Rhizobium rhizoryzae: one gene and its partner. The protein of the gene in region 1 interacts with the protein of each later gene in a pairwise test. Links are inferred from orthologs where the notes say so. Each region holds a gene or a part of one and is shown on either strand. Other genes may lie near its edges. The genes, in order: G6N80_RS12485 and G6N80_RS20680.

Evidence for each region.
Region 2: the proteins of G6N80_RS12485 (region 1) and G6N80_RS20680 interact in binary tests that used the Escherichia coli proteins (3 or more experiments, as listed by UniProt). The link is inferred for Rhizobium rhizoryzae from one-to-one orthologs.

What each region holds. Positions count from the first base shown.
Region 1 is NZ_CP049250.1:1,325,357-1,337,711, reverse strand. The notes cover bases 8,164-11,713. They hold G6N80_RS12485 (2-oxoglutarate dehydrogenase E1 component), read right to left. Parts: upstream 11,361-11,713; coding sequence 8,364-11,360; downstream 8,164-8,363. Other genes in these bases: sucD (succinate--CoA ligase subunit alpha), read right to left, coding at 11,548-11,713; odhB (2-oxoglutarate dehydrogenase complex dihydrolipoyllysine-residue succinyltransferase), read right to left, coding at 8,164-8,303. Also shown: G6N80_RS12525 (primosomal protein N'), read right to left, coding at 1-1,329; G6N80_RS12520 (tyrosine recombinase XerC), read left to right, coding at 1,501-2,436; G6N80_RS12515 (TraB/GumN family protein), read left to right, coding at 2,620-3,630; G6N80_RS12510 (cytochrome b), read right to left, coding at 3,627-4,121; lpdA (dihydrolipoyl dehydrogenase), read right to left, coding at 4,322-5,728; G6N80_RS12500 (SDR family oxidoreductase), read right to left, coding at 5,756-6,508; G6N80_RS12495 (MAPEG family protein), read right to left, coding at 6,531-6,944; more of odhB, read right to left, coding at 7,077-8,163; more of sucD, read right to left, coding at 11,714-12,355. UniProt on the Escherichia coli protein: E1 component of the 2-oxoglutarate dehydrogenase (OGDH) complex which catalyzes the decarboxylation of 2-oxoglutarate, the first step in the conversion of 2-oxoglutarate to succinyl-CoA and CO(2).
Region 2 is NZ_CP049250.1:3,053,022-3,068,438, reverse strand. What follows is about bases 4,830-7,713. They hold G6N80_RS20680 (ABC-F family ATP-binding cassette domain-containing protein), read right to left. Parts: upstream 7,273-7,713; coding sequence 5,386-7,272; downstream 4,830-5,385. Other genes in these bases: G6N80_RS20675 (glutathione S-transferase family protein), read left to right, coding at 7,456-7,713; G6N80_RS20685 (HAMP domain-containing methyl-accepting chemotaxis protein), read right to left, coding at 4,830-4,977. In the rest of the region: G6N80_RS20695 (hypothetical protein), read left to right, coding at 1-808; G6N80_RS20690 (prolyl oligopeptidase family serine peptidase), read right to left, coding at 826-2,892; more of G6N80_RS20685, read right to left, coding at 3,025-4,829; more of G6N80_RS20675, read left to right, coding at 7,714-8,139; ndk (nucleoside-diphosphate kinase), read left to right, coding at 8,262-8,684; G6N80_RS20665 (zinc-binding alcohol dehydrogenase family protein), read left to right, coding at 8,808-9,821; G6N80_RS20660 (dihydrodipicolinate synthase family protein), read right to left, coding at 9,846-10,727; G6N80_RS20655 (hypothetical protein), read right to left, coding at 10,810-11,313; G6N80_RS20650 (CGNR zinc finger domain-containing protein), read right to left, coding at 11,310-11,861; G6N80_RS20645 (branched-chain amino acid ABC transporter permease), read left to right, coding at 11,923-12,819; G6N80_RS20640 (molybdenum cofactor biosynthesis protein MoaE), read right to left, coding at 12,809-13,279; moaD (molybdopterin converting factor subunit 1), read right to left, coding at 13,284-13,541; pgsA (CDP-diacylglycerol--glycerol-3-phosphate 3-phosphatidyltransferase), read right to left, coding at 13,538-14,125; excinuclease ABC subunit UvrC, read right to left, coding at 14,217-15,417. UniProt on the Escherichia coli protein: Genetic data indicate it may be involved in ribosome assembly or function.

The DNA of each region.
Region 1 (12,355 bases):
ACGCCGATTGAGAAACAGAAGCGCCTGCTCTTTCTTCTCGATCGTCTTTCCAATGGCCCGCAGCATGACGGGCGAGAGAAAGCCACCCTTGGCAGGCGGATGCCGCCGCATGTCAACGAGATGCAGGTCCGGCATGGCCGCATCGCCAAATCGCGTCGGCAGATGAACGACATGATATCGACCGCTCTGGCCGTTGACCTGGCTTTCGACGGACGGCGTGGCAGACACAAGAACGATGGGAAATTTGCCAATGCGGGCCCGCACCACGGCCATGTCGCGCGCATTGTAGAAGATACGGTCTTCCTGCTTGTAGGCGGGATCATGCTCCTCATCGACAACGATAAGACCAAGCTCCTCAAAGGGAAGAAAGAGAGCGGACCGCGCTCCGGCCACGACACGCACCTCGCCGGTCACGACACCGCGCCACACTTTTTCCCGCATGCGGGGCGCAAGATCTGAATGCCACTCGGCAGGCTTGGCACCGAAGCGGTCCTGAAACCGTTCCAGAAAGCTTGAAGTGAGTGCGATTTCCGGCAACAGGATCAGAACCTGCTTCCCCAGACGCAAAGCTTCGGCAATTGCTTCGAAATAGACTTCCGTTTTCCCCGACCCGGTCACGCCATCGATCAAAGAGGCCGAGAAGCCAGCCGTTTGCACCGCTTCCACCAGCTCGGAGGCGGCCTGCTTCTGCGGTCCATCGATGCGCGGCGCGACATAGTCCGGATCGGGAACGGCAACGACCGGCGGCGGCGGAAGAAAGACAGTCTCGAACAGTCCCTGTTTGACCAGACCATCCACGACGCTCAGCGAAACACCGGCAGCATGCGCAAGGCCGCTCCGCGTCCAGGGAATGTCGTCTTCCAGCGTCTGAAGAACGCGTTGACGTGCAGGGGTCACGCGATCAGGTTCACCGCCTGTGAACCGCAATGCCTCGATCATCGGCTCTGGTTCCAGTGCCGCAGGAGCACGGATTGCCATGCGGGCCACCAGTCCGGGCGGAGACAGTGTATAAGCCGATACCCATTCGATGAATTCCCGCATGTCTTTCGTCAGGGGTGGACAATCGAAAACCTGATCGATCGCCCGGAGCTTCTTCGGATCCAATGCCTTTTGGTTATCGCGCACCTCCGGCTCGTCCCACACGACACCAATGTGCTGGCGCGGACCGATCGGCACCTGCACGACAGAACCGGCTTCGACCGCCATGCCTTCCGGCACGGCATAACTATAGGCTTCCGGCACCGGCAGAGGCACCAGAACGGGTACAACGCGCTTGGACGCCGGTGTGTCAAACAGGGCGCCGAACAGGCTATGCGAATCTTGCGTCATCGGGCTGGACCATGCCCCGAAGAAGAACAAAAGGGAACCATGACAAGGCCGCTTTTTCCACCGGGGACTGGGGATCGACACAGGCAGCAGCGACAAATTCTGCATGCTTAATCAAATTGTAATGCTCAATTGTGACTCTGCGAGCCAATGTCGGACACATACGGAGCGACGATGAACGAGATCCTCATTCTGGCGACGCCCGAACTTCTGGACCATCGGCGGCAATGGCTGGACAGCCTCGCCAACGAGAAACGCTTCTCTGCAAACACGCTGACGGCCTATGAGCGGGATACACGTCAGTTCCTCCAGTTCCTGACCGTCCATTTCGGCAACCCACCGGGCCTCGCCGAGATTCATACTCTGCGCACAGCCGATCTCCGCGCTTTTCTGGCACAACGGCGAAGGGATGGATCGGGTGCCCGGTCCCTTGGGCGTCACCTCGCCGGTCTGCGGTCGTTCCTGCGCTATCTCGAGCGAAAGGGCCTTATCAATGCAGCGGCCGCTGGCGCCATCCGGGCGCCGCGCCAGCCCAAATCGCTGCCCAAGCCCCTCACCGACCGGCAAGCCCTTGAAGTGGTCAGCACACAGGCGCAGTTGCAGGAAGAGGGTTGGATTGCCGCGAGAGATTCAGCGCTCCTGACACTTCTCTATGGCTGTGGCCTGCGCATTTCCGAAGCCCTTTCGCTGACCCCTGCCGACTTGCCACCGGACGCAAAATCGATCCGGATTACCGGCAAGGGAGGCAAGACCCGGCTCGTTCCGCTGCTGGAGATCGTTCTGGATGCCATCGCGCGGTACAAGACGCTTTGCCCTTTTGAGCTGGAGGCAGAGAAACCACTGTTTCGTGGCGCACGGGGTGGACCGCTGCAGCCCGCAATCATTCAACGCGAAATGCAGAAGCTGCGCGGAGCCTTGGGCCTGCCGGACAGCGCAACGCCCCACGCCCTTCGCCATTCCTTCGCAACACATCTTCTGGCCGGCGGTGGCGATTTGCGAACGATCCAGGAATTGCTGGGCCATGCCAGCCTTTCCACCACCCAGGTTTATACCGGCGTGGATGCCGCTCGTTTGCTGGAAGTCTATGACCGTGCGCATCCGCGCGCATGAATTCTATCGATTCCTGCGCGGATGATCACGCGGCCACGGCATTAACCATATCCGTTAAGACTGCAGCGATCTTGGGACACTAGGGTAACGACCATGAACACGCGCGCACCCCATTTCTTCGTCCTCCGTCGTCTCCTGACCCGGGGTCTGCATCAATCCGTCATCAGCAGCGGTGCCCTCGGCATGATCGCCCTGATCCACGTATTGGCCCTGATTTCCTTCTTCGTCGTGCTGGGTTTCGCCGCCCAGGCAAGATCGGCAGAGGACATTTGCCGGGGTAGCAATCTGCTTAGCGAGATGGAGCGAACTGATCCGGCACGTTACCGATCCATTCAGGCCGAAGGCGCCGAGGTGGCAAACGGCAAGGGTGTCTTCTGGAAGGTCGAGAAGCCGGGTACCGCACCGTCCTGGCTGCTGGGCACCATGCATGTGACGGATCCGAGCGTCCTGAAGATGCCGACAGGTGCGCCCTATGCGCTCTCCAAGTCCAAGGTCGTCATCATCGAGTCCGATGAAATCCTGGATGAAAAGAAAGCCATGGCGGGCATGCTGGCGCGTCCGGAACTGACGATGATGATGAATGGAAAATCCATCCAGGATTTTCTCGCGCCGGAAGACAAGGCAAAACTGGAGACGGCTCTCAAGGAGCGAGGCATACCGCTGACGGCCGTATCACGCATGCAGCCATGGATGCTTTCCAGCTTTCTGGCACTGCCGGCCTGCGAGCTCAGCCGGAAAGCAAAGGGCGCCGCATTCCTGGACAAAAAGATCGCCGACGACGCGATAAGGGCCAATATCCCGGTCAAAGGCCTTGAAACCATGCAGGAGCAGCTCTCCGCAATGGCGTCTATCCCGACCGACTTCCATATCAAGTCGCTGATCGAGATGATCGGGCTTGGCTCCAAGATGGATGATGTCAGCGTCACGATGCGCGACCTGTATCTGGCCGGCGACATTGGCATGACGATGCCGATGCTGAAGTCGCTGGCCCCCGACGGAGCCGAAGGCGAAGGCTATGCCGAATTCGAAGAACGGATCGTCCGTCAGCGCAATCACACCATGGTGGACCGCGCCCTTCCCATGCTGAACGCAGGCGGTGCATTCATGGCCGTTGGAGCCCTGCATCTGGTGGGTGACGAAGGCCTTGTTGCTCTGCTGAGAAAGCAAGGCTTCACCGTCACCCGCGCGGACTAGGCACCCCGTGTCATCCGAGCCAGAACATTGGTCTTCCAATAGAACTGATGGACCAGTGCGCCGGCAATATGCGCGCCGAGCAGAAGCCACAGAACCACCTTCAGCACGTCGGCATGCAAGTCACCCGCTGAACCGATGTTGAAGTAATAGGCGGCAGCACCACTCAGCGGCATTGCGAAAAGAAGCACGTAAAGTAAGCCATGCGTCGCCTGCGCGACGAGTTTGAGCAGTGGTGGCTCTTGCGCGGGCGGCTGCGGCGCGCCCTGCACCAGACGCAAACCAATGCGCACGACAGCGAGCACCAGAATGGCGATGCCGACGTACGCGTGAATATTCGCGCTTGCCAGATCATCCGGCGTTACAGTCTGGCCTCGCTTAACCAGGTGGTGCCAATGCTCCATGCCTTCCGTGAAAAGCAAATTGAATAAAATCAGCGCTGCCATGCCCCAATGAAGCGCCCGCTGGGGAATTGAATAAGAAACCGGGTTCATACATCACCTCTTCAAATGCAGTCGATGTCCCTCGAAGCAGAACCAGACGCCCATCGCCGGGAGGCGCAGAAATCTGGTTGGCTTCAGCAATCGGGTTATGGCCGTAAAACCTGCAATCTGGCTGAACGCAGAACGCAAAAAACCCCGCCTGCGTGAGCCGGCGGGGTGTCTGACGTATGACCTTCGATGAGGCCGGTCGATTACATGTGGAGCGGCTTGAAGAACGTGGCCAGGGCCGCTTCCTTCACGGCTTCGGACATGGTCGGGTGCGCGTGGCAGGTACGACCCAGATCTTCGGACGAACCGCCGAACTCCATCAGCACGGCTGCTTCGTGGATCATTTCACCCGCACCGAAGCCGATGATGTGCACACCCAGAACGCGATCCGTTTCCTTGTCGGCCAGAACCTTCACGAAGCCTTCGGTCGCCTGCATGGCGCGCGCACGGCCATTGGCCGTGAACGGGAATTTGCCAACCTTGTAGGAAGCACCGGCTGCCTTCAGTTCTTCTTCCGTCTTGCCGACCGAAGCCACTTCCGGCTGGGTGTAGACGACGCCCGGAATGACGTCGTAATTCACATGGCCATGCTGCCCGGCGAGAATCTCCGCAAGGGCAACGCCCTCGTCTTCCGCCTTGTGCGCCAGCATCGGTCCCTTGACGACATCGCCAATGGCATAGATGCCCGCAACATTTGTGCGGTAGTGAGCATCGATCTCCACACGACCGCGGTTATCGAGAGCAACACCTGCCTCTTCCAGACCAAGGCCAGCCGTGTAGGGCTTGCGGCCCGTTGCAACGAGCACGACATCGGCATCGATGGTCTGCGCTTCACCGCCCTTGACAGGCTCGAAGGTAACCTTTGCGCCCGCTTCCGTCTTTTCAACGCCGGTAACCTTGGCACCGAGATTGAAGGTGACGCCCTGCTTGCCGAGGATGCGCTGGAACTGCTTGGACACTTCGCCGTCCATGCCGCCGAGGATCGTGTCGAGATACTCGACGACCGTTACCTTTGCACCGAGGCGAGACCAGACGGAACCAAGCTCGAGACCGATAACGCCGCCGCCGACGACAACCATATGGCCCGGCACCTTTTCGAGCGCGATACCGCCCGTGGAGGACACGATGACTTTCTCGTCGATCTCGACGGCAACGCCCGGAATGCCAGCCACATCAGAACCGGTCGCGATGACGATGTTCTTCGTCTCGATCTCCTGGACCTGACCGTCGGCGCCGGTGACAGAGACCTTGCCAGCGGAAACGATCTTGCCGGTGCCGATGAAGCTGTCGATCTTGTTCTTCTTGAACAGGAAGGCCACACCATCGACGTTCGCCTTTACGGTCGCGTCCTTGTGGCCCATCATCTTTTCAAGGTTGAGGGTTGTGCCAGACACTTCGACACCCAGATCCGCCATGCCGTGCTTGGCATGCGCGAAGACTTCGGAGGCATGCAGCAGAGCCTTGGAGGGGATGCAGCCGACATTGAGGCAGGTACCGCCAAAGGTCGCGCGCTTTTCGACGACGGCCACCTTCATGCCGAGTTGTGCTGCCTTGATTGCGCAGACATAGCCGCCAGGGCCCGTACCGATAACGACCAGATCATATGCCATTGATCAAATTCCTCTGCTTAAGACGGCTTATCTGCCGCCGCTCACGTTCATGATTGTGCCAGTCACATAGGATGCATGAGGCGAGAGCAGATAAAGAACCGCCTCCGCCACTTCATCTGCCGTTCCGGCGCGTTGCATTGGCACGCTGGGTGCCAGATCTTTTGCGCGATCCGGTAGCCCACCGGATGCATGGATATCAGTATCGATAATACCGGGGCGGATTGCATTGACCCGCACACCCTCGGCAGCAACTTCCCGCGCAAGGCCCACGGTAAACGTGTCCACAGCGCCTTTGGCAGCGGCGTAATCCACATACTGACCCGGACTGCCGAGAACCGCCGCCATTGAGGACAGATTGACGATGCTGCCGCCCTGCCCGCCATGACGCGTCGACATCCGCTTCACCGCTTCCGAAGCACAGCGGATCTTGCCCACCACATTAATCGCAAACATGCGGTCCAGCCGCTCGCGTGACATCTCGTCGACGCGGGCCGTCTGATCGACAACACCTGCATTATTGACGAGGCCGTCGAGCCTGCCGAATCTCTCGTCAACCGCACGAAAGATCGCTGCAATTCCATCTTCACTGCCGGTATCGCCCTGTACGATCTCGGCAGCCCCACCAAGGCTACGGATCTTCGCAGCAACAGCGTCTGCTGCCTGAGCATTCGAGACGTAGTTGATAAGCACGGACCAGCCCTGTTCGGCGGCCTTCAGCGCAACCGCAGCACCAATACCCCGGCTTCCACCCGTGACCAGCAGAACTTTTTCGTGTGCCATCATCGCTCCTACAGACTGGGTTCTAGACTATCAGTCCGACGACCATCATGGCGATGCCGAGCAGCGAGACCATCCAGATCAACGAGCGGACTTTTGGAATACCTTGAAGGTAAAGCGGGATGTAGGCGATGCGCGCCAGGAACCAGACCCATCCGCCGATCAGACCGATACCGCGAGCATCGCTGTAAAAGGCCAGAGCCAGGATCAGTGCCACGACGGCTGGATAGGTTTCGCGGTAATTCAATGAGGCACGCTCGGCGCGACCGGCGATCGGAGCCTTGGGCTTCAGACCTTCATCGCGCGGACCGGCATTCCATTTCGGTCCCAGTTCACGGGTCGCGAAGAAGCCTTGCAGCATGACATGAACGATCAGCAGCACGACGCTGCAAACCAGAAGCGCCATGTAGGGCGTTGCATGCGCAGCGATCGGATCCATTCTGTCTACCTCGTTTTCGGCGTTCGAACGACCATGAAGCGCGCAGCAGGCGCAGCTTCTTCGATATCAGACAATCGAATTGAGAATGACGAGACGCCCGCGAACACTCTTCGCGGGCGTCTTATTCAAAGATCAGAGATCGAGAACCAGACGTTCCGGATCTTCCAGGCTTTCCTTGACGCGAACAAGGAAGGTCACCGCTTCCTTGCCGTCAACGATACGGTGATCGTAGGACAGCGCGAGATACATCATCGGACGAATGACGATCTGGCCACCGACCACGACCGGGCGATCCTGGATCTTGTGCATGCCCAGGATACCGGACTGCGGCGCATTCAGGATCGGCGAAGACATCAGCGAACCGTAAACACCACCATTGGTGATGGTGAAGGTGCCGCCCTGCATGTCTGCCATGCCCAGAGAACCGTCGCGTGCAGCCTTGGCGAGACGGCCGAGTTCCTTCTCGACGCCAGCAATCGACAGCTGGTCCGCATCGCGGATGACCGGAACGACAAGACCCTTGTCAGTGCCGACAGCCATGCCGACGTGACAATAGTTCTTGTAGATGATGTCCGTGCCGTCGATTTCGGCGTTGACGGCTGGCAGTTCCTTCAGGGCGTGCGTGACAGCCTTGGTGAAGAAGCCCATGAAGCCAAGCTTTACGCCGTGCTTCTTTTCAAAAACGTCCTTGTAACGGTTACGCAGGTCCATGACCGCCTTCATGTCCACCTCGTTGTAGGTGGTCAGCATGGCAGCTGTGTTCTGTGCATCCTTCAGACGCTTGGCGATCGTCTGGCGCAGACGCGTCATCTTCACGCGCTCTTCGCGAACAGCATCGTCCGTGGAAGACGGTGCGCGCGGAGCGGCAGCAACCGGAGCCGGTGCGGAAGCCACCGGACCCTTGGCGATCGCCGCCAGCACATCGCCCTTCAGCACCTGGCCGCGCTTGCCGGAACCATCAACATCAGCCGTGTTGATGTTGTTGTCGGCAGCAAGCTTTGCCGCAGCCGGAGCAGCGGGCATCGAGGACGTTGCGGGTGCAGCGGCGGCGGCAGGCTGGGCAGCCGGGGCCGGAGCGGCCGCCGGGGCAGCGGCAGGCTGAGCCGAAGCAGAACCGGCAGCACCTTCGGCAATCTGGCCGAGCAGCGCGCCGAGACCAACGGTCTCGCCGGCCTGAGCGACGATTTCCGTGAGAACGCCGGATGCCGGCGCCGGAACCTCGACAGTAACCTTGTCGGTTTCCAGTTCGACGATCGGCTCGTCAGCCTTGACCGTGTCGCCCACCTTCTTGAACCAGGTGCCGACGGTTGCCTCGCTGACGGATTCGCCAAGAGTAGGGACGCGAATTTCGGTGGCCATGATCTGTTTCCGTTTTAAATCCGATATCGTGTTTTACGAGTGAAGGCGGGGCGGCTGAAATCAGCCGCCGAGCGCGTCTTCGAGGAATGCTTCAAGCTGTGCGAGGTGCTTGGACATCAGGCCCGTTGCCGGAGAAGCGGCTGCCGGACGACCCGTGTAGCGAACGCGCTGGTACTTGGCGTCGATATGCGCCAGAACCCATTCGAGATACGGATCGATGAATGCCCATGCACCCATGTTCTTCGGCTCTTCCTGGCACCAGACCATTTCGGCATGGCGGAAGCGGGACAGCTCGTTGATGAGCGCCTTGGCCGGGAACGGATAAAGCTGTTCCAGACGCAGCAGGTAGATGTCATCAATGCCGCGCTTTTCACGCTCTTCCAGCAGATCGTAATAGACCTTGCCGGTGCACATCACAACGCGGCGGATCTTGTTGTCCTTCTGGAGCTTGATCGGGCCGTCCTTGATCACTTCCGCATCATCCCACAGCAGACGGTGGAACGAGCTTTCGCCCGCCATTTCCGCCAGCGAGGACGTTGCGCGCTTGTGGCGCAGCAGCGACTTCGGCGTCATCAGGATCAACGGCTTGCGGAAATCACGCTTCAGCTGACGGCGCAGGATGTGGAAGTAGTTGGCAGGCGTCGTGCAGTTCGCGACCTGCATGTTGTCTTCCGCGCACATCTGAAGCCAGCGCTCGAGACGTGCCGAAGAGTGTTCCGGACCCTGACCTTCGTAGCCGTGCGGCAGAAGGCAGACGAGACCGGACATGCGAAGCCACTTGCGCTCACCCGACGAGATGAACTGGTCGAACACGACCTGCGCACCGTTGGCGAAGTCACCGAACTGGGCTTCCCAAAGCGTCAGGGCGTTCGGGCGCGCCAGGGAGTAGCCGTACTCGAAGCCGAGAACCGCTTCTTCCGAAAGCATCGAGTTGATGACCTCGTAGCGGGCCTGGTTGGGAGCCAGGTTTGCCAGCGGAATGTAACGCTCTTCCGTGTCCTGATCGTAGAGAACCGAATGACGCTGCGAGAAGGTGCCGCGCTCGCAATCCTGACCGGACAGACGAATCTTGTGGCCTTCCGTGACCAGCGAACCGAAGGCCAGCGCTTCCGCCATCGCCCAATCGATCCCTTCGCCGGTCTCGACCATCTGCGAACGGTTTTCCATGAAGCGCTTGATCGTGCGGTGCGCGTTGAAGCCGTCCGGAACGGTCGACAGCTTGCGACCGATTTCCTTGAGGCTCTTCATCGGTACGGCCGTCTTGCCACGACGCTGCTCGTCGGCATTGTCAGCCGAACGCAGGCCGGACCACTGACCATCCAGCCAGTCGGCCTTGTTAGGCTTGTAGCTCTGGCCAGCCTCGAATTCCTGCTCCAGATGGGCACGCCAATCGGCCTTCATCTTCTGGAATTCGCCGTCGGTGATCAGACCCTCGGCAATCAGACGCTCGGCATAGAGTTCCGTCACCGTCTTGTGGGCGCGGATGACCTTGTACATCTTCGGCTGCGTGAACGCGGGCTCGTCGCCTTCGTTGTGGCCGAAGCGGCGGTAGCAGAACATGTCCACAACAACCGGCTTGTGGAACTTCATGCGGTATTCGGTTGCGATCTTGGCCGCGTAGGTCACCGCTTCCGGATCGTCGCCGTTGACGTGGAAGATCGGGGCCTCGATCATCTTGGCAACGTCGGACGGATAGGGCGACGAACGGGAGAAGGCCGGGTTCGTCGTAAAGCCGATCTGGTTGTTGATGATGAAGTGCATCGTGCCAGCCACGCGGTGACCGCGCAGGCCGGACAGGCCGAGAATTTCAGCGACGACACCCTGACCGGCAAACGCCGCATCACCGTGGATCAGCAGCGGCAGAACCTTTGCGCGCTCCTTGAGCGGAATGATGTCGCCATCCCAGCTCTTGGTCAGCATGTCCTGCTTGGCACGCGCCTTGCCCATCACGACCGGGTTGACGATTTCCAGGTGCGACGGGTTGGCCGTCAGCGACAGGTGAACCTTGTTGTTGTCGAACTCACGGTCAGAGGAAGCACCGAGGTGGTACTTCACGTCGCCGGAACCTTCGACTTCATCCGGCTTGAAGGAACCGCCCTTGAACTCATGGAACACGGCGCGGTGCGGCTTGTGCATCACGTTCGTCAGAACGTTCAGACGGCCACGATGCGCCATGCCGAGAACGACTTCTTCCAGACCGTCCTGACCACCGCGCTTGATGATCTGCTCAAGAGCCGGAATGAGCGCTTCACCACCGTCGAGACCGAAGCGCTTCGTGCCCTTGTACTTGACGTCGATGAACTGCTCGAAGCCTTCGGCCTCAATGAGCTTGGACAGAATTGCCTTCTTGCCGTTCGCCGTGAATTCGACGCCCTTGTTTGGGCCTTCGATGCGCTCCTGAATCCAGGCCTTTTCCTCCGGGTTGGAGATATGCATGAATTCAACGCCGAGCGTCGAGCAGTAGGTCCGCTGCAGGATCTCCAGCATCTCGCGGATCGTGGCATATTCCAGACCCAGCACATTATCGATGAAGATCTTGCGGTCGTAATCGGCTTCCGTGAAGCCATAGGCGGTTGGAGACAGCTCGTTGTAATCTTCGACCGGTGCGGCAAGGCCAAGCGGATCGAGCTTTGCATGCAGGTGGCCGCGCATGCGGTAGGCGCGGATCATCATGATGGCGCGAACGCTATCACGCGTTGCCTGCAGGACTTCCGTCGCATCCACTGGCTTTCCGGCGGCGGCTGCGGTTGCCTCGGCCTTGGCCTGAACCTTCTTTTCGATGGCCTTCTCGACGACCGGCCAGTTTCCATCAAGCGCGGAAACCAGTTCGCCGTTTGCCGGAATAGGCCAGTTCCTGCGCTGCCAGGAGGCGCCCTTGGCGGCCTTCTTCACGTCTTCCGGATTATCGGCAAGCGCCTTGAAAAAGGACTGCCATTCCGGACCGACCGAATTGGGATCGTCCTCGTACTTCGCATAGAGCTGCTCGATATAGGCAGCATTCGCGCCGTCGAGGAACGAGGTGATAAGGAACTGCTCGTTGGCTTCTTGCCGTGCCATGGTGCTACCGCGGACGTAACGCCCGCCTCCTGACGTAATCTTGAAACCGGATCTTCAAGCGCCGGTTATCGCTTTCATTCGTAGTGCCGCGGGCGTAACTGCGGAACAGGCCCTTTTTGCGGCTGAGGCAGGCGAACCATCGACTGATTCGCCTGCCTAAAGCTTGATACTCGCAACTTATCTGGCGCTAGCCCTTGAGGACTTCAACCAGTGTCTTGCCGAGACGTGCCGGAGAAGGCGAAACCTTGATACCAGCTGCTTCCATGGCAGAGATCTTGGATTCCGCATCACCCTTGCCGCCGGAGACGACAGCACCGGCATGACCCATGGTGCGGCCCTTCGGAGCAGTGCGGCCTGCGATGAAGCCCGCCATCGGCTTTTTGCGGCCCTTCTTGGCTTCGTCGATGAGGAACTGAGCCGCATCTTCTTCGGCCGAACCACCGATTTCGCCGATCATGATGATCGAGGTCGTGGCTTCGTCCGCAAGGAACATTTCCAGCACGTCGATGAACTCGGTGCCCTTGACCGGGTCGCCGCCGATGCCGACAGCCGTCGTCTGGCCAAGGCCTTCATTCGAAGTCTGGAACACGGCTTCGTAGGTCAGCGTGCCGGAGCGGGAAACGATACCGACCGAACCCTTGCGGAAGATGGAGCCCGGCATGATGCCGATCTTGCACTCTTCCGGTGTCAGGATACCCGGGCAGTTTGGTCCGAGCAGGCGCGACTTCGACTTGTCGAGCTTCGCCTTGACGCGCACCATGTCCGCAACCGGAATGCCTTCGGTGATGCAGGTGATGAACGGGATTTCGGCGTCGATCGCTTCGATGATGGCGTCCGCTGCACCTGCTGGCGGAACATAGATCACGGTCGCGTCAGCGCCGGTCTTTTCCTTGCCTTCGACAACGGAGGCAAAGATCGGCAGGGTTTCACCCTTGGAACCGGTCCAGTTGCTGCCGCCCTTGGACGGGTGGATGCCGCCGACCATCTGCGTGCCG
Region 2 (15,417 bases), 1.7 Mb from region 1 along the record:
CTCCGCTATTGTTTTAGACGACGATACGATCCTTGGTACGTCCAAGCTGCATATTAACATCGATGGCTACGCTAAAGCATATCATCCTCTAAACGCCGCGGCAGGAGCCCTTATTCATCTTTGTAATGCGGGTGAAGTTAACCTGCCTACCGGTGATAAATATCACGGCTCCATCGATAATCGCACATGCACCGGCAAATTTATGCAGGATGTAGCTAAGATTGGATCTTCGAAATGGAAAGATCCATCGGTCGGTGTGGTTCGTTGGTACGGCATTTTAGGGGTTGATGCGGTTACCATCAACAGCAAGCTTGTAAAGGGAGTTGTTCCTGTCGAGCAAGCTGACGGTAGTGGTTTTTATGTATCGCCAACAAAACTGGCAGACGAAACCATTAAAGACGTCGCGGCGCAGCAACGCTACGTGCATCCCTTAAGAGTACCTGCGGCAGTGATCCCATCTAGTAAGGTCCTGACTAAGCATGGTGTCCTGATGGGATCCTTCGGAGTTGCCATTCGAACAGACACAAAGATTCCTGTTCCATTTGTTGTAGGCGATGCCGGCCCACGTATAGGCGAGGGTACTCCAGCGCTCGCTAGAGCTTTGGCGGGCTTGCCGATCACAGATAACATAACTCGCGCCAATCGTTTTGCAGGCCAAATGGACTCTGGTGTGATTTGGGTTTTCTTTGGCTCAAGCATCCCCCGGGTCAAGTATGAGGCAAATCAAGAGGCGGCGATGGTGAAGGCGACGCAAGCTGCATTCCTCAAGTGGGGCGGTCAAAAACGCCTTGAGGAATGCTTGAAATAGCTGACTTACGGTTGCCTTCACGGCTTCATGATCGTCTGTCGGAGGAAGCTGTAGCCCATGGCGGTACGTCGAGCCATTTCGGCGGAATTTCCGGCACCACCGTGCCCGCCTGAACCATATTCATGGAACAGAGGCTGATGTCCGGCCTCTTCCAGACGCTTTGCAACGCGTCGAGCATGGGAAGGGTGAACGCGGTCGTCATTGCTCGAGCTTTCGATATAGATCGGCGGGTAGCGTTTGACGGCAGCAGGCTGCACATTCTGGAGCGGAGAATAGTCGAGCAGGAAGGCTCTATCCTCCGGCTTGTCAGGATCGCCATATTCATCCATCCATGCCCGTCCTGCCGGGAACTCGTGAAAGCGCATCATGTCGAGGACCGGGACACGGCACCACACAGCGCCGAAATCATCAGGATAGCGCGTCAACATGACACCTGTCAGCAGGCCGCCATTGCTGCCGCCGGTGCAGGCAATGCGCGCTGGTTTCGAATAACCGCGCTTTACGAGATCTCGCGCGATGGCCACAAAGTCCTCGAAGGCCTTGTGTCTGCCCTCGCGCTTGGCAACGGTGTGCCAGTCAGGGCCGAGCTCGCTTCCGCCACGGATATAGGCTTGCACGTAGGCACCGCCCTGTTGAAGCCAACCACCGGTTACGCCGGAGTAGCCGGCGGAAAGGGGTACGCTGAACCCACCATACCCGTAAATGAGTACCGGAAGCTCGCCGTCTTCCCAGGTTTTCGGCAAGACCAGATGATAGGGAACCTGCGTGCCATCTTCGGAAGTCGCTTCCAGAAGGAGAGACTGCATGCCCTCCGCATCAAAATAGGCTGGAGCCGAGCGGCCATTCTTCAGGATAGGCAGTGAAGAGTGATCCGAAAGATCCAACTCGAAGCAGGTGGGGGGCGTGAGAAAGCCTCGCCCGGTGACCCATACACGGTCAGTTCCCAGATGAAGATCGGAGTATTGCGATGAGAATGATACGGCTTCGAATCCATCCGGCAAATCGATCCTGATCGGCTGTGCATTCGCATCGGTCAGATCGAGCACGAAAAGAGACGGCTGGAGCCGGTCTTCGATAACATAGACTATCCAGTCCCTCAGTAGTGCAAACTGGCTGATCGCGCTGCCTGGCTTTGGCTCGAACAGAATACGCCGGTTCTGATCCAGGGGCTCGCTCGAGAAAGGCGTGAGCTTCTGCAAGGCCAAGGTTCCGATCGCCAGTTGCTCATCGCTTTTCGCAAGCCAGACCAAGAAACCGCGATTGATGTCGAAATCCATGTCAACCGGCAGAGGCAGGCGTTTCAGGTCGGCAGGAGAGGGGCCGACGTGAACGCTGGATTTTCCGATCTGATGGTTGGCAACAAAAACATGGATCGACCGGGTCTCAGCTTGGCCAGTCATGTTGAACTCCGGATGCAGAACGAATGCATAGGCACTGACGTCAGCCTTCTCGCCCGCATAGAGCGGTGGCGCATCTTCGGGCCGGGTTCCGCGGGTCAGCCTGCGTCCAACGCGCGGCCATCCGGATTGGGTGGCCGAGTCCTCATCGATCGAGCCGAAATAGCAGATCTCGTCGGCATTCAGCCAGCTGGCATGGGAGCGGACAGCTGGCGTGTCGAAGCCGCCTTCGACGATGGCTCTGGTTTCCGTATCGAATTCCAGCAGCCTCGAAAGGTCGGAACCGCCGTCGGAAAGGCGGAGGAGAACTCGTGTCGGCCGGAGAGGGCAGGTGATTGCACCGCCGAAAATCCAGCGCTTGCCTTCGAGCTCGCAGAAGGCGTCGACATCGAATACGGTTTCCCAAGGCGCGTCCGGCGATGGCTCCAGATCTGCGGGCAGGCGACGCCACAGACCGAGCGGATTGGTAGCAGTGCGGTGAAAATCGAAATACCAATTGCCGCGCCGGCTTGGGATGATGAGTCGGTCTTCGCGCTCCATCAAGGCCTGGATTGCCTTGGCGGTCTCTTCCATGTGCGGCGTTGTCAGTACGCTGGCTGAGGCATCATTGCGGGCCTCCACGAAGGCAAGGGTTTCAGGATCCGTGTCCTGCTCCAGAAAGAGATCCTCTGCGACGGGCTTTTCCATGGTCAACTCCTGCAAATCACAGGCAGGACCATAGAGCATCGCAAGACAAAGTGAATCCCGTTGCGAATTGATCTTCCGTCCAAAAGACCGACCGGACGCCGAAATGCGCCCGGTCAGTTGGTCATTTTGAAATCAGCCTCTACCGGCGGCAACCATTGGAACGCTGCCCGACCGGGAGTTGCTGTTCGCGAACCCCTGTTGCGAGCCGTGGCCAGCTCGCTCCAGCTTGAACCGCGCAATCAGATTGGAGAGGTGGTAGGCATCGTCCGCCAGCTTGTTGGTGCTGGCGGTCGTTTCCTCCACCATCGCCGCATTGCGCTGGGTTACCTGGTCCATCTGGCCAAGCGCCTGGTTGATCTCCATCAGGCTGCTCGATTGCTCGTTGGAAGAGCTGGCGATGGAATGAACTTCCTCGTTGATGCTTTCCACATGCGTTCGGATCTGGGATAGAGCCTGACCCGTCGCTGTCACGAGACGAACTCCGGCACCCACTTCCTCGCCCGACTTGGTGATGAGCGCCTTGATATCCTTGGCCGCATTGGCGGAACGCTGGGCAAGTTCGCGCACTTCCTGCGCAACAACCGCAAAGCCCTTGCCCGCTTCGCCCGCGCGTGCCGCCTCGACGCCCGCGTTCAGAGCGAGGAGATTGGTCTGGAATGCAATCTCGTCGATAACATTGATGATCTGTCCGATCTGCCCGGAAGCGGCCTCGATTCGCTCCATCGCGGCAATGGCATCACCCACGACGACACTTGAATTCTCCGTGCTGACGCGAGCGTGATCGACTTTCTTGGCGGCATCACCAGCACGCTGCGTCGACTGACGAAGAGCCGATGTAATGACTTCCAGCGCGGACGAAGTTTCTTCAAGGGCTGCGGCCTGCTGTTCTGTGCGCTTCGCCAGATCGTCGGACGCATAGCGCAATTCGCCGGAGCCGGAATTGATCTGGTCAATGGAATAGCGAACCTCGGAAACGATGGCGCGCAGCGTGTCCATTGTGGAATTCACGTTCTGCTGCAATTCGAAGAAGGCCCCGCTGAACTTGCCCTGCATGCTCTCGGTCAGGTCACCGGTTGCAAGCGCGCTCATCACTCTGCGGGTTTCAGAGAGACCTGCTTCAATGTTGCCCACCAGTTCGTTCATTCCAGAAGCGAACGCATTGAGCTCCTTGAAATGATAGGTGATGGTCATACGGCGAGAGAAATCTCCCTCGATCGCCGCCTGAACCATATGGCCGATATCCTGGCGAAGTTCGTCGCATTTTTCGCCGAAAGCGGCTTCCTGCTCGGCAATCTGCTGAACCCGGATACCATTCTCCTTGAACACCTGAACAGCCTTGGCCATGTCGCCGATCTCGTTTTTCCGGTCGAGGTAGGGGATCTCGACCTTGAACTCCGCATTGGCCAGCTTGCGCATCAGCTTTGTGATCCGGTCGATAGGGCGGGATACTTCCCGCGACACGAAAATGGTGGCTCCGATACCAGCGATCATACCAACCAGGAGGACAAGCCCGTTCGAAATGAGGGATTTATTGAACTGGGTGGCACTTTCCGCATACATCCGTTTGGCTTCGTCGACATTGGCATCGCGAAACTCGTCGGCATAGTTGTCCATCAACTCGTAGCTTTTCACCATGTCGCCCGTAAGCAGCGATGCTGCGGCTTGCTTGTCGCCGGCGCGCGAGAGGCTGACGAGTCTGTCGTTAAGCTTGAGATATTCGTCGGCAGCAGCGGTAAACCCGGCGAAAGCCTTGCGTTCGACATCAAGCGAGATCATGGGCGCATAGGTCGCCATCCGGTCCTTCAGCTTCTTCACTTCCTTCGTCAAGGCAGCGTCAGCATCCTTCATCGCCTGCGGATCGGTTGTCAGGATGTGGCGTGTCTGCAGACCGCGCAGATTTGCGATGGAGATATTCAACCTGTTCGTAATGTCGACGCTTGGAACCGCATCGTGGGCAAGCCCATCAACATTCCCGAAGATGTTTCGCATGGTCGAAAGTGCGAAGCCGCCTTGCAGAAGCAGCAGGCAAAGAAGCAGCGCAAAGGCGGAGGTCAACGACGTTTTCAGCGAGATTGTCCGAAGCATGTATGTGTCCAGTTCAATCAGGGAAAGCGGTCCGCTCCATCATGGAGATTACGCACGAAACAACCGGGCGAGCGTTCATTCGCTCGACGCAAGACGCACAGACGCATCGCGCGATGCTGTGCAGGCACGCTGAATGCTGCGCGCACCAGGGGCACACGCCAATGATCAAATGTTATCGAAATGCGCTTTGAGCGCACAGTGCGCACCCTGCACGAGGCAATACCTTTCCGTGCATTCTGCGCAGCTTTCTAAACCATGATGTGTTCCAAGCTTTAAGATATTCCTAAAGCTGCAATAGGATTTCTACACACCTAAAAAACGCAATCGCAGTGTTCTGGCAATAATCGATGCCCCACGCAAGGAACGTGAAGCAGATCTGTAGTCATATTTAATCAATCCGCCAAAGCGTCATGAAGACAGAGCTTCTTCGTACTGAGAAGAAAGTTCGAGCCAGAGTTCTTCTGTTTCAGCAAGTTTTGCAGCAGCATCACTTCGCTGCTTTGCTTTCTCCGCCGCCTTGGCGGGTGATTTCTCGTAAAGCTTGGGATCTGCCAGTTCAACGTCCAGAGCCTGGATCAGCTTTTCAAGCTTCGCAGTCAGTGCTTCCGCTTCGTTGATGCGCTTCTTGAGCGGAGCGAGGGATGCGCGCTTTTCTGCGTTTGCTTTGCGCTGATCGGACTTGGAGACACTATCGTCAACACCCGTCGAAAGTTTCTCGTCCTTCTTGCGTGATGAAGCAACAACGATGGAGCGATAGTCTTCCAGATCGCCGTCGAAGGGCGCGACCGTTCCCCCGTTCACAAGCCACAAGCGATCCACCGTGGCCTCGATCAGATGGCGATCGTGTGAGATGAGGATCACAGCGCCGTTGTAATCATTCAGCGCTTCGATGAGCGCCCTGCGGCTATCGATATCCAGATGGTTCGTCGGCTCGTCGAGAATGAGAAGGTTTGGAGCGTGAAACGCGGCAAGCCCCATGAGCAGGCGAGCCTTTTCTCCGCCAGACAGATCCTTGGCGGCAGTGTCCATCTTCTCTGTTGCCAAGCCCATCTGGGCCACGCGGGCGCGAACCTTCGCTTCGGGCTGATCCGGCATCAGCCTGCGTACATGATCGGCAGGCGATTGTTCCGGTATCAGATCGTCCAACTGGTGCTGCGCGAAGAACCCGATCTTCAGGTTCGGGGCGACCCGCAGGTTGCCGGACTGCGCTTCCAGTCTTCCGGAAATAAACTTCGCGAAAGTGGACTTGCCGTTACCGTTCGACCCGAGAAGGGCAATGCGATCATCGTTGTCGATGCGCAGATTGATGCCCTTCAGAATCGGCTTGTCTGGCTCATAACCCACGACACCCTTGTCGATCGCGACAATGGGCGAAGACGGTTGCTTCTCAGGCTCCGGAAACGTGATCGGCTGAACGTGATCCTCGATGACCGCCGCGACAGTGCCCATGCGCTCCAGTGCCTTGATGCGGCTCTGGGCCTGACGCGCCTTCGTGGCCTTCGCCCGGAAACGGTCGATGAAGCTTTGCAGATGCTTGCGGGCGGCGTCATTTTTCGCCTTGGCCTTCATCTGTAGTTCGTCGTTTTCCGCTTTCTGTCGCTCGAAGCTGTCGTAGCCGCCGCGATAGAAGGTCAGCTTCTTCTGGTCGAGGTGGACAATGGCGTTCACGGCGTTGTTCAGAAGATCGCGGTCGTGGCTGATGATGACGACCGTATGCGGATAGCGCCGTACGTAATCTTCAAGCCAGAGCGTGCCTTCGAGATCGAGATAGTTCGTGGGCTCGTCCAGCAGCAAGAGATCCGGCTGCGAGAAGAGCACCGCTGCCAGGGCCACGCGCATGCGCCATCCGCCGGAAAATGATGAGGCCGGACGCGCCTGTGCTTCGGCGTCGAAACCGAGACCCGCCAGAATGCTGGCCGCGCGAGCTTCCGCAGAATGCGCATCGATGTCGACGAGGCGCATCTGGATTTCAGCTATCCGGTTCGGGTCCGTCGCAGCTTCCGCTTCCTTCAGAAGAGCCGTCCGTTCCTTGTCGGCTGCCAGAACGATTTCAATCAAAGGATCCTCGGTGCCGGGGGCCTCCTGTGCGACCTGACCGATCCGCGCATTCTTTGGGAGAGATACAGAGCCGCTTTCGGAGGCCATCTCGCCGGTGATGACGCGAAAGAGCGTGGACTTGCCCGCGCCATTGCGCCCGACAAGGCCGGCTTTCGTGCCGGTGGGAAGGCTGACGCTGGCGTGATCGAGAAGAAGGCGGCCTGCGACGCGTGCGGAAAGATCGGTAATCGTAATCATGGCCGCGGTTTTGGCCGAAGAATCAGGGGTTGGCAAGAGAATGAGTGGATCAGGTGCAGGCGAAGGAACGTTTGGCTGAGGCTTCGATTATCTTTGCAGATGAGACCGATCAAAAATGATGATTTGCAGGACGGTGCGCCAGGCGCTTGAATGCCGCACCAACCAGATGAGGGGACCAATGCCATGACCAGAATTCTCTACTCGCTCTGCGGTCGCGATGTGAGCAGGCCTTTCTCGCCGCACTGCTGGAAGATCGTCATGGCTCTGGAGCATAAGGGGCTTGAATATGTCGAGCGGCCGGTGCCGTTCACTGAAGTTCCCAAGCTGGAAAACGGGTTCTCCAAAACCGTGCCGGTTCTGCGCGACGGTGATCTCCTGATCCGCGACAGCTTCGATATTGCAGTTTATCTTGAAGATACCTATCCCAACCGTCCGACGCTGTTTGGCGGCGAGGGTGGCAAGGCACTGGCACGCTTCGTAGAAGGTTACTCGCAGATGCTGGTCCATCCGGTGCTTTCGCGCATTGCGATCAAGGATATCCACGACATGCTGGACGAGAAAGACCAGACCTATTTCCGCACCAGCCGTGAAGAGAGGTTGGGTCGCAAGCTGGAGGAGTTCGAAGCCGGTCGTCCGCAGGCGATAACCGATCTCACTGCGCAACTGGAGCCGATGCGGCATATGTTGAAGTTCCAGCCGTATCTGGGCGGAGAAACACCTCTGTTTGCGGACTATATCCTGTTTGGTGCGCTCCAGTGGTTGCGGATCACGACCGGCTCGCTTGCAATCTCGAGGGATCATTCGGTCGCTGAATGGTTCGAGCGGTGCCTGGACCTGCATGGCGCAAAGGGCAGGGCGGTCGCCTGAAGCTCAATCTTCTCAGCTCTGACGTATGACGGCTGCGTGAAATTGCCGGAACCCCCTTGTTTTCGCGATTCGGGGCGGCTAAACACCGCCCACTTATCCCTACAACTGAGGAATTTCAGGCAATGGCGATTGAACGCACCTTCTCCATGATCAAGCCGGACGCAACCAAGCGTAACCTGACGGGCGCTATCACCAAGGTTTTCGAAGAAAATGGCCTTCGCGTCATTGCTTCCAAGCGCGTCTGGATGAGCAAGCGCGAAGCTGAAGGCTTCTACGCTGTTCACAAGGAACGTCCTTTCTTCGGCGAACTCGTTGAAGGCATGACCTCCGGCCCGACGGTCGTTCAGGTTCTGGAAGGCGAAAACGCGATCCTCAAGAACCGCGAAATCATGGGTGCAACCAACCCGGCTCAGGCTGCTGAAGGCACCATCCGCAAGACCTTTGCTCTCTCCATCGGTGAGAACTCGGTTCACGGCTCTGACGCTCCGGAAACAGCCGCTCAGGAAATTGCTTACTGGTTCGCTGAAACCGAAATCGTCGGCTGATCAATCGATCCGAAAGCCAATTCTCAAGCCGTCCGGGAAACATCTCGGGCGGCTTTTTACGTGGTTTTCTTTCCGTCTCGCGCCCTTATATCCTCGCTGATATGATTGAAAAAGGAAATCGAGATGAAGGCTATTGCGTATCAAACTGCGGGTTCGCTGGATCGAGCAGATGCCCTGATGGATGTCGAGCTAGACACGCCCGCCGCCAGTGGCCGTGACCTGCTCGTCAAGGTAAAGGCCGTTTCTGTCAATCCTGTCGATACAAAGGTTCGCCGCCGGGCCTCCGCTGAAGACGGCCAATGGAAGGTTCTCGGTTGGGATGCTGCTGGCGAGGTGGTGGCCATAGGTGAAGGCGTCCAGGACTTTGTGGTGGGCGACCAAGTCTACTATGCAGGGGCATTGGATCGTCAGGGTGCCAATAGCGAATTTCATCTGGTCGATAAACGTATCGTGGGACGAAAGCCCTCCACGCTTTCCTATGCGGAGGCAGCTGCCCTGCCGCTGACAGCCATTACGGCGTGGGAAATGCTTTTCGACCGGCTCAAGGTCAGTACGCCGGTGCCAGGTGCTGCGCATTGCGCACTGATCATTGGTGGCGCGGGCGGTGTCGGCTCTATTGCGATCCAACTCCTGAGGGCAATGACGGATCTGACAGTCATTGCAACGGCATCACGTCCGGAAACCCAAGCCTGGGTAAAAGAGCTTGGAGCCCACCACGTCATCGACCACAGCCATCCGATTGCACCGCAAGTCGCGGAGCTCGATATCGGCCAACCGGCTTTTGTCTTTTCCACCACCGAAACGCAATTGCACGTCGCAGATATAGCGGACCTGCTTGCCCCACAGGGCCGCGTGGGGCTTATCGATGATCCTGCCGTGATGGATATAATGCCCTTCAAGCGAAAGTCGGCCTCCGTCCATTGGGAATTCATGTTTACACGCTCGATGAACGAGACCGCCGACATGGACGAGCAGGGCAAACTGCTCAACGAAGTCGCAGCCATGGTGGACGCAGGCAAAATCCGGACGACGCTGACCGAGGTCATCCGTCCGATCAATGCGGAAAACCTCAAAGCAGCGCATGCGGTTCTTGAAAGCGGAAAAGCGCGGGGCAAGCTGGTGCTTGAGGGCTTTTAAGCGGGCTGTCGCTCCCGGTCTTTCTCAGCGCAACTCGTCCAGCGCCGCCTCTATGCGAGGTCTGGCGCTCGCGGGAACGGGCAGGACAGGGCGAGGAGGTTCGGCTTCAAACAGACCGAGCAGCGAGCCGATCGCATACATGACGCGAAAGCTGCCAAATTCCTTGAACAGCGACCACAGAGGTTCGAACATAGCATTCAGCCGTTCTGCCTCGGCTCGGTCTCCTGCGATAGCCGCCTGCGTCAATGCCAGCGCAGGTTGGGGGAGCAGGCCCGCCACAACGCTATACCACGCTTCAGCACCGGCCAGCAGGCCATCGGCCGCACCCCAGTCTCCGCTGTAGCCGATGCTGAAGCCGGATGGAGCAAGGGCGCGCAAGCTTCTGATTTCGTCCGCGAAAGCGGTCTCACCCGGCAGCGGCATCTTGATCGCTGCGATGTTGGGAATTATCGCCAGCTTCTGGATGAGGTCGAGGCTGAACTGGAATCTGGTCGTCGTCGGGTTGTTGTAGATCACGATCGGCAGGCCGGTCGCATTCGATACAGAAACAAAATGCTGATAAACCTCTTCCTGTGTGAGGGGCGCGTAGGAGACCGGTGCCAGCAAAAGCGCATCGGCTCCCGCCGCCTCCGCATCTCGTGCCAATTGCTGTGCGTGATCCGTCCGCAAAGCTCCTACGCCCACAAGCAGCGGAACGCGCTCGCCAATGCTTTCCTTTGCAGCCTCAACCGCACGGCGTCTTTCTTCGCGTGAAAGGTAGGCATAGGCACCGGTGCTGCCGAGCAATCCAATGGACCCTACCTTCGCCTCCGCCAGTCGGTCCAGAACTCGGGCCAATGCAACGGCATCGACTTCTCCGTCTGCATTGGTCGGCGTAGTCGGAAATGCGGACAAACCTTCAAACATTGTGATGCATCGCTCCCCTTCATCTATGGATATGATGTATCGGGAAGCGTGTGACGAGACAAGATGATCTCGTCACCAGTCCCTAGGCCGGGCATCCCTGGACAGGCGAGAGATCGACGGCATCATTTGGCTTGAACACCTGTGGATTGAGGTCATAAGCCGGACCAACGACCAGGGAATTGGCCGGAAGAACACTCTGATCGATGGTCGCGACGAGATCGGTTTCCAGTGTCTGGCGAACCCTGCCATCTGAACCCGCTATCTCAACCCTGATGTGGTAGGCTTTGCCTTCCTTGACGCATTGGAGGTCGGGACTCTCCAGAACGATCTTCGTCATATTCGGATAGAGTGTTTGGCGAGCTACGAGGGGATCACCGCCGCGCGGGTTGTCGAAATAGGCCGTTGCAGTTCCCGGTCTCAAGGGCTGCTCCAGAGGCCGGAGAGTGACGACATAGTTCGCCTTCGAAAGCCTGTAGTTGAAAACGAAGATATGACCGCTGAACTCGGCAATCTTGTTTTCCGTTTCTCGCTGGCAAGCCGTTAGTGGAACGAGTGTGAGGCATAAGGCTACAACCTTTCTAATCATGCCGTATCTCCAGTCTTCTTGCGGCGATAATGGCGGTTGGCCTTGGTACGATTGCCGCAGACGGCCATGTCGCACCAGAAGCGGCTCTTGTTCTTGCTGCGGTCGAGGAAAAGCCAGCCGCAGTGGCCGCAGATCTTCAGACGTTGCGGATCAGGAAGGCTGAGGAGCCGCAGGGCTGAATGAACCGTTTCCGCTTCCAGCGAGCCGGCGGTGGGATTGCTGCGCAAAAGCTTTGATCCCTGATCCAGCAGATCGGCAAGTAAAAGCTGTGCATCGTTCGCTGTCGCGAGGCCGCGAAAATAGCGGTCAACTGCCTCGCGGAATGTCAGAAAGGTCTGCTCATTGCCGGATTGAACCGGCCGCAACTGCGCCCAGCGTTCCCGCTCTGCGGAAAGAACACAAGCAGCATTCGCAAAACTCGCCAATTGCTCCGGCACGGCGAAGCGATCCAAGCTGCGTGCGGGGTCCATGCGCAGAATGACGCTATTGGCAACATCCAGTGCCAAGGCGCCGCCGACAAAACGATGGGGTGTCCAGGAAAAGCTCATATCGGAAATATAACTGGCAAAAGACGTTTTACCAGTTATATTTCGAGCCTGGAGGACGGGCATGGACTACGCACTTCAACAGTTTGCAAACGCGGTGCCACTGTCCGCGCTCTATGCGCTCCTCGCATTTGGCTACGCCCTGTCGGTTGCACTCACCAAGCGGGCGGATTTAACCTACGGCGCGCTGTTTGCTTTTTCCGGTCATGCATTCCTGCTCGGGGCCCATGCCGGATGGAACATCCTGTTTCTGACATTCGCCGCCTCGCTGGCCGCCGGAGCCGTTCTTACGCTTGCACTCGTCGTGCCTCTGAGCGTTCTCATAGGTCACCGGATCGCAGCGCCACTCTCGGCAGTTTCTCCAAATGCCTTCACGGTCGCGTCGCTTGGGCTCTTGTTGGTGTTGATGGAGGGCGCGCGGCTTGCCTCCGGAACACAGGAACTCTGGCTGCCGCCTTTCCTCAACCAAGGCATCGCAATCATGCCAAACCTCGCGTCGCCCGTGACATCGACCGTTTTGCAACTGGTGAATACCGGCGCCGTGCTGATCCTTCTCGTATCAGCCGCCGTATTTGTGGCGCTGTCACGATGGGGTCGCAACTGGAGAGCCGTGTCGGAGGACCGGCTGGCGGCGGAACTGTGCGGCGTAAATTCCCGCGCGATGTTTACGCAAACCTACGTGTTGAGCGCTCTACTGGCGGGGCTGGGCGGCATTCTGGCCACCATGCACTACGGTACGATGGGCTTTGGTGCCGGATTGATTTTCGGATTGAAGATCGTTCTGATTTCCGCGGCGGGCGGGCATCTTCACCCGTGGCGTGCAGCTGTGGGTGCGGCTATCTTTGCCTTCGGTGAGACCTTCTGGAGTGCCTTTGCACCCATGGTGTGGCGAGATGCGGCCCTGATTTCCCTGCTCGCTTTGCTGCTGGTGATAACGCGCCAGCAAAAGCCTATGGCTTGAGCCACTTGTCGCGCGCGGCGTCATCGGCATCCTTTGCCGCGACCCAGTTGCCCGTGGAGCCATTTGCAAGGTGCTCCTTCTTCCAGAAGGGAGCTGCCGTCTTCAGAAAATCCATAACGAAATTCGCACCATCGAAGGCGGCCTGTCGATGAGATGCGGCGGCAATGACCAGTACGATGTTCTCGCCAGGAGCAATCTTGCCGTAACGATGGACGGCTGAGAGGCCGAGAAGGGAAAAGCGTGCGATCGCCAGTTCTGCGATGCGGGCCATTTCCGCTTCCGCCATGCCGGGATAGTGTTCCAGTTCAAGAGCGTTCAGACTTCCGCCTTCATCACGGCAGAGGCCAGTGAACGTCACGACGGCGCCAATGTCCTGTCGCCCTTCTGTCAACATCGCGATCTCGGTTTGCAGATCGAAATCTTCGCGCTGGACGCGGATGAAGGGCTTCAGAGCCACCATTTTCTTATCCACCCGTCATCGGTGGGAATATGCCGATTTCGCGCGCTCCGGTGATGGGTTCGTCGTGGTCGACATGTTCCTGATTGATGGCGAGGCGGATCACCTCCGGATACTGAAGTGCCGCTTCATATTCTTCGCCCAAGGTCTTCAGGTGATTCAGCAAATCCCGGCCAGTCACGACCGTCTCCGGAATGTCGATTTCCTCTTCCGGCTTGTCGATCCGCTCCCGAACCCAGGCAAAATAGACGAGCTTTACCTTCATTCTTCATCCACCACATGTCTGAGACCGGCGCGGAAATAATCATAGCCGGAGTAGATCGTGAGAATAGCCGCGATCCAAAGGAAGGCACGACCGATTTCGGTGGTGTAGGGCAGAACCTTGTCCCCGGCATCCCCTGCCAGCAGGAATGCGATGGAGACCATCTGCAAGGTGGTTTTCCACTTGGCAATGCGCGTCACAGGCACGGCGACCTTCAACGCGGCCAGATACTCTCGCAGGCCCGACACCAGAATTTCGCGGCAGAGTATGGTGATCGCCGCCCATAGTGACCAGCCCGCAATCGTGCCATCTGCTGCCATCAGCAACAGGACCGAAGCAACCAACAGTTTGTCGGCAATCGGATCCAGCATACGCCCGATGTTCGATGTCTGGTTCCAGATGCGCGCCAGATAGCCGTCGAGGTAGTCCGTGATGGATGCAACAACGAAGATTGCAAGAGCGGTCCAGCGTGCCACATCGGAGCTTTCGAGGCGCCCTTCGACGAAGAAGCACGCCACGACGACCGGTACGGCTACGATACGCGCATAGGTCAGAAGATTGGGAATGTTCAGTGCGCGCGATGCCATGGTCAACCTGTCAGTTGCAATTGCCTTTAAGTGATGCTTCGGGCTCGAAGCGTCAACTCAAAATTCTCGTGTCGTATCTGTCTTCTGCCGTTCAACTCGATCTGTTCTCGTGGAAATGATTGTAGATCTGCTTTGCCACCGACTCCGAGATTCCCTCCACCGTCATCAGATCGGTTATTCCGGCTCGGGAGACGGCTTTTGCGGTTCCGAAATGCTGGAGAAGAGCCCGCTTTCGCGAAGGGCCGATGCCCGAAATCTCATCGAGCGGGTTCTTCACCATCTCTTTCTTGCGCCGTGCCCTGTGAGAGCCGATTGCAAAACGGTGAGCCTCGTCCCGAAGTCGCTGGATGAAGTAGAGTACCGGATCCCGCGGCGGCAGTGAAAAATCGCTGCGGTCATCGGCGAAGAATCGTTCGCGCCCCGCATCGCGGTCCACACCCTTGGCAACGCCAATGGCCGTGACGACCTGCCTTATACCAAGCTCATCGAGAATCTTGCGCACCGCAGACATCTGTCCCTGGCCGCCGTCGATGAGGATGACATCCGGCCAGGCAGGAAAGCCCGCGTCGACGGCATCTTCTTGAGAAGGCAGAGCGCTGCGATCCGGTAGGCCTTCCTCCTTCAGGAGACGTGAGAATCGCCGCGTCATCACCTCGCGCATCATGCCGAAGTCATCGCCGGGGGTGATGTCCGTCGATTTGATATTGAACTTGCGGTACTGGCCTTTCATGAAGCCTTCCGGTCCGGCAACCACCATGCCACCCACGGCATTCGTGCCCATGATATGGGAGTTATCGTAGATCTCGATCCGGCGCGGCACATAGGGCAGGGCAAAGGTTTCCGCGAAACCCTTCAGCAGGCGCTCTTGCGATGCCGTTTCCGCAAGGCGGCGTCCATGGGCTTCGCGCGCATTGGCAAGCACATGGTCGCTGAGATCCTTTTTCTCGCCGCGCTGCGGCACGGAGATGGTGACCTTGTATCCGGCCTTCTCACTTAGCGCGTCCGCAAGCAGAGCCTGTTCCTCGATCGTCTCCGATAGAAGGATCTGACGCGGCACCGGCTTGTCGTCGTAAAACTGCGCCAAGAAGGCATTCAGAACTTCCGAGCCTTGGAGCTGCGGGTCCGCCTTGGGGAAATAGGCCTGATTGCCCCAGTTCTGGCCCGCCCGGAAGAAGAAGACCTGAATGCAGGTCAATCCGCCCTCATGATAGATCGCAAAGACATCGGCCTCTTCAACGCCTGCCGGGTTGATGCCCTGATGGCTTTGGACATGACTGAGCGACGCCAGCCGG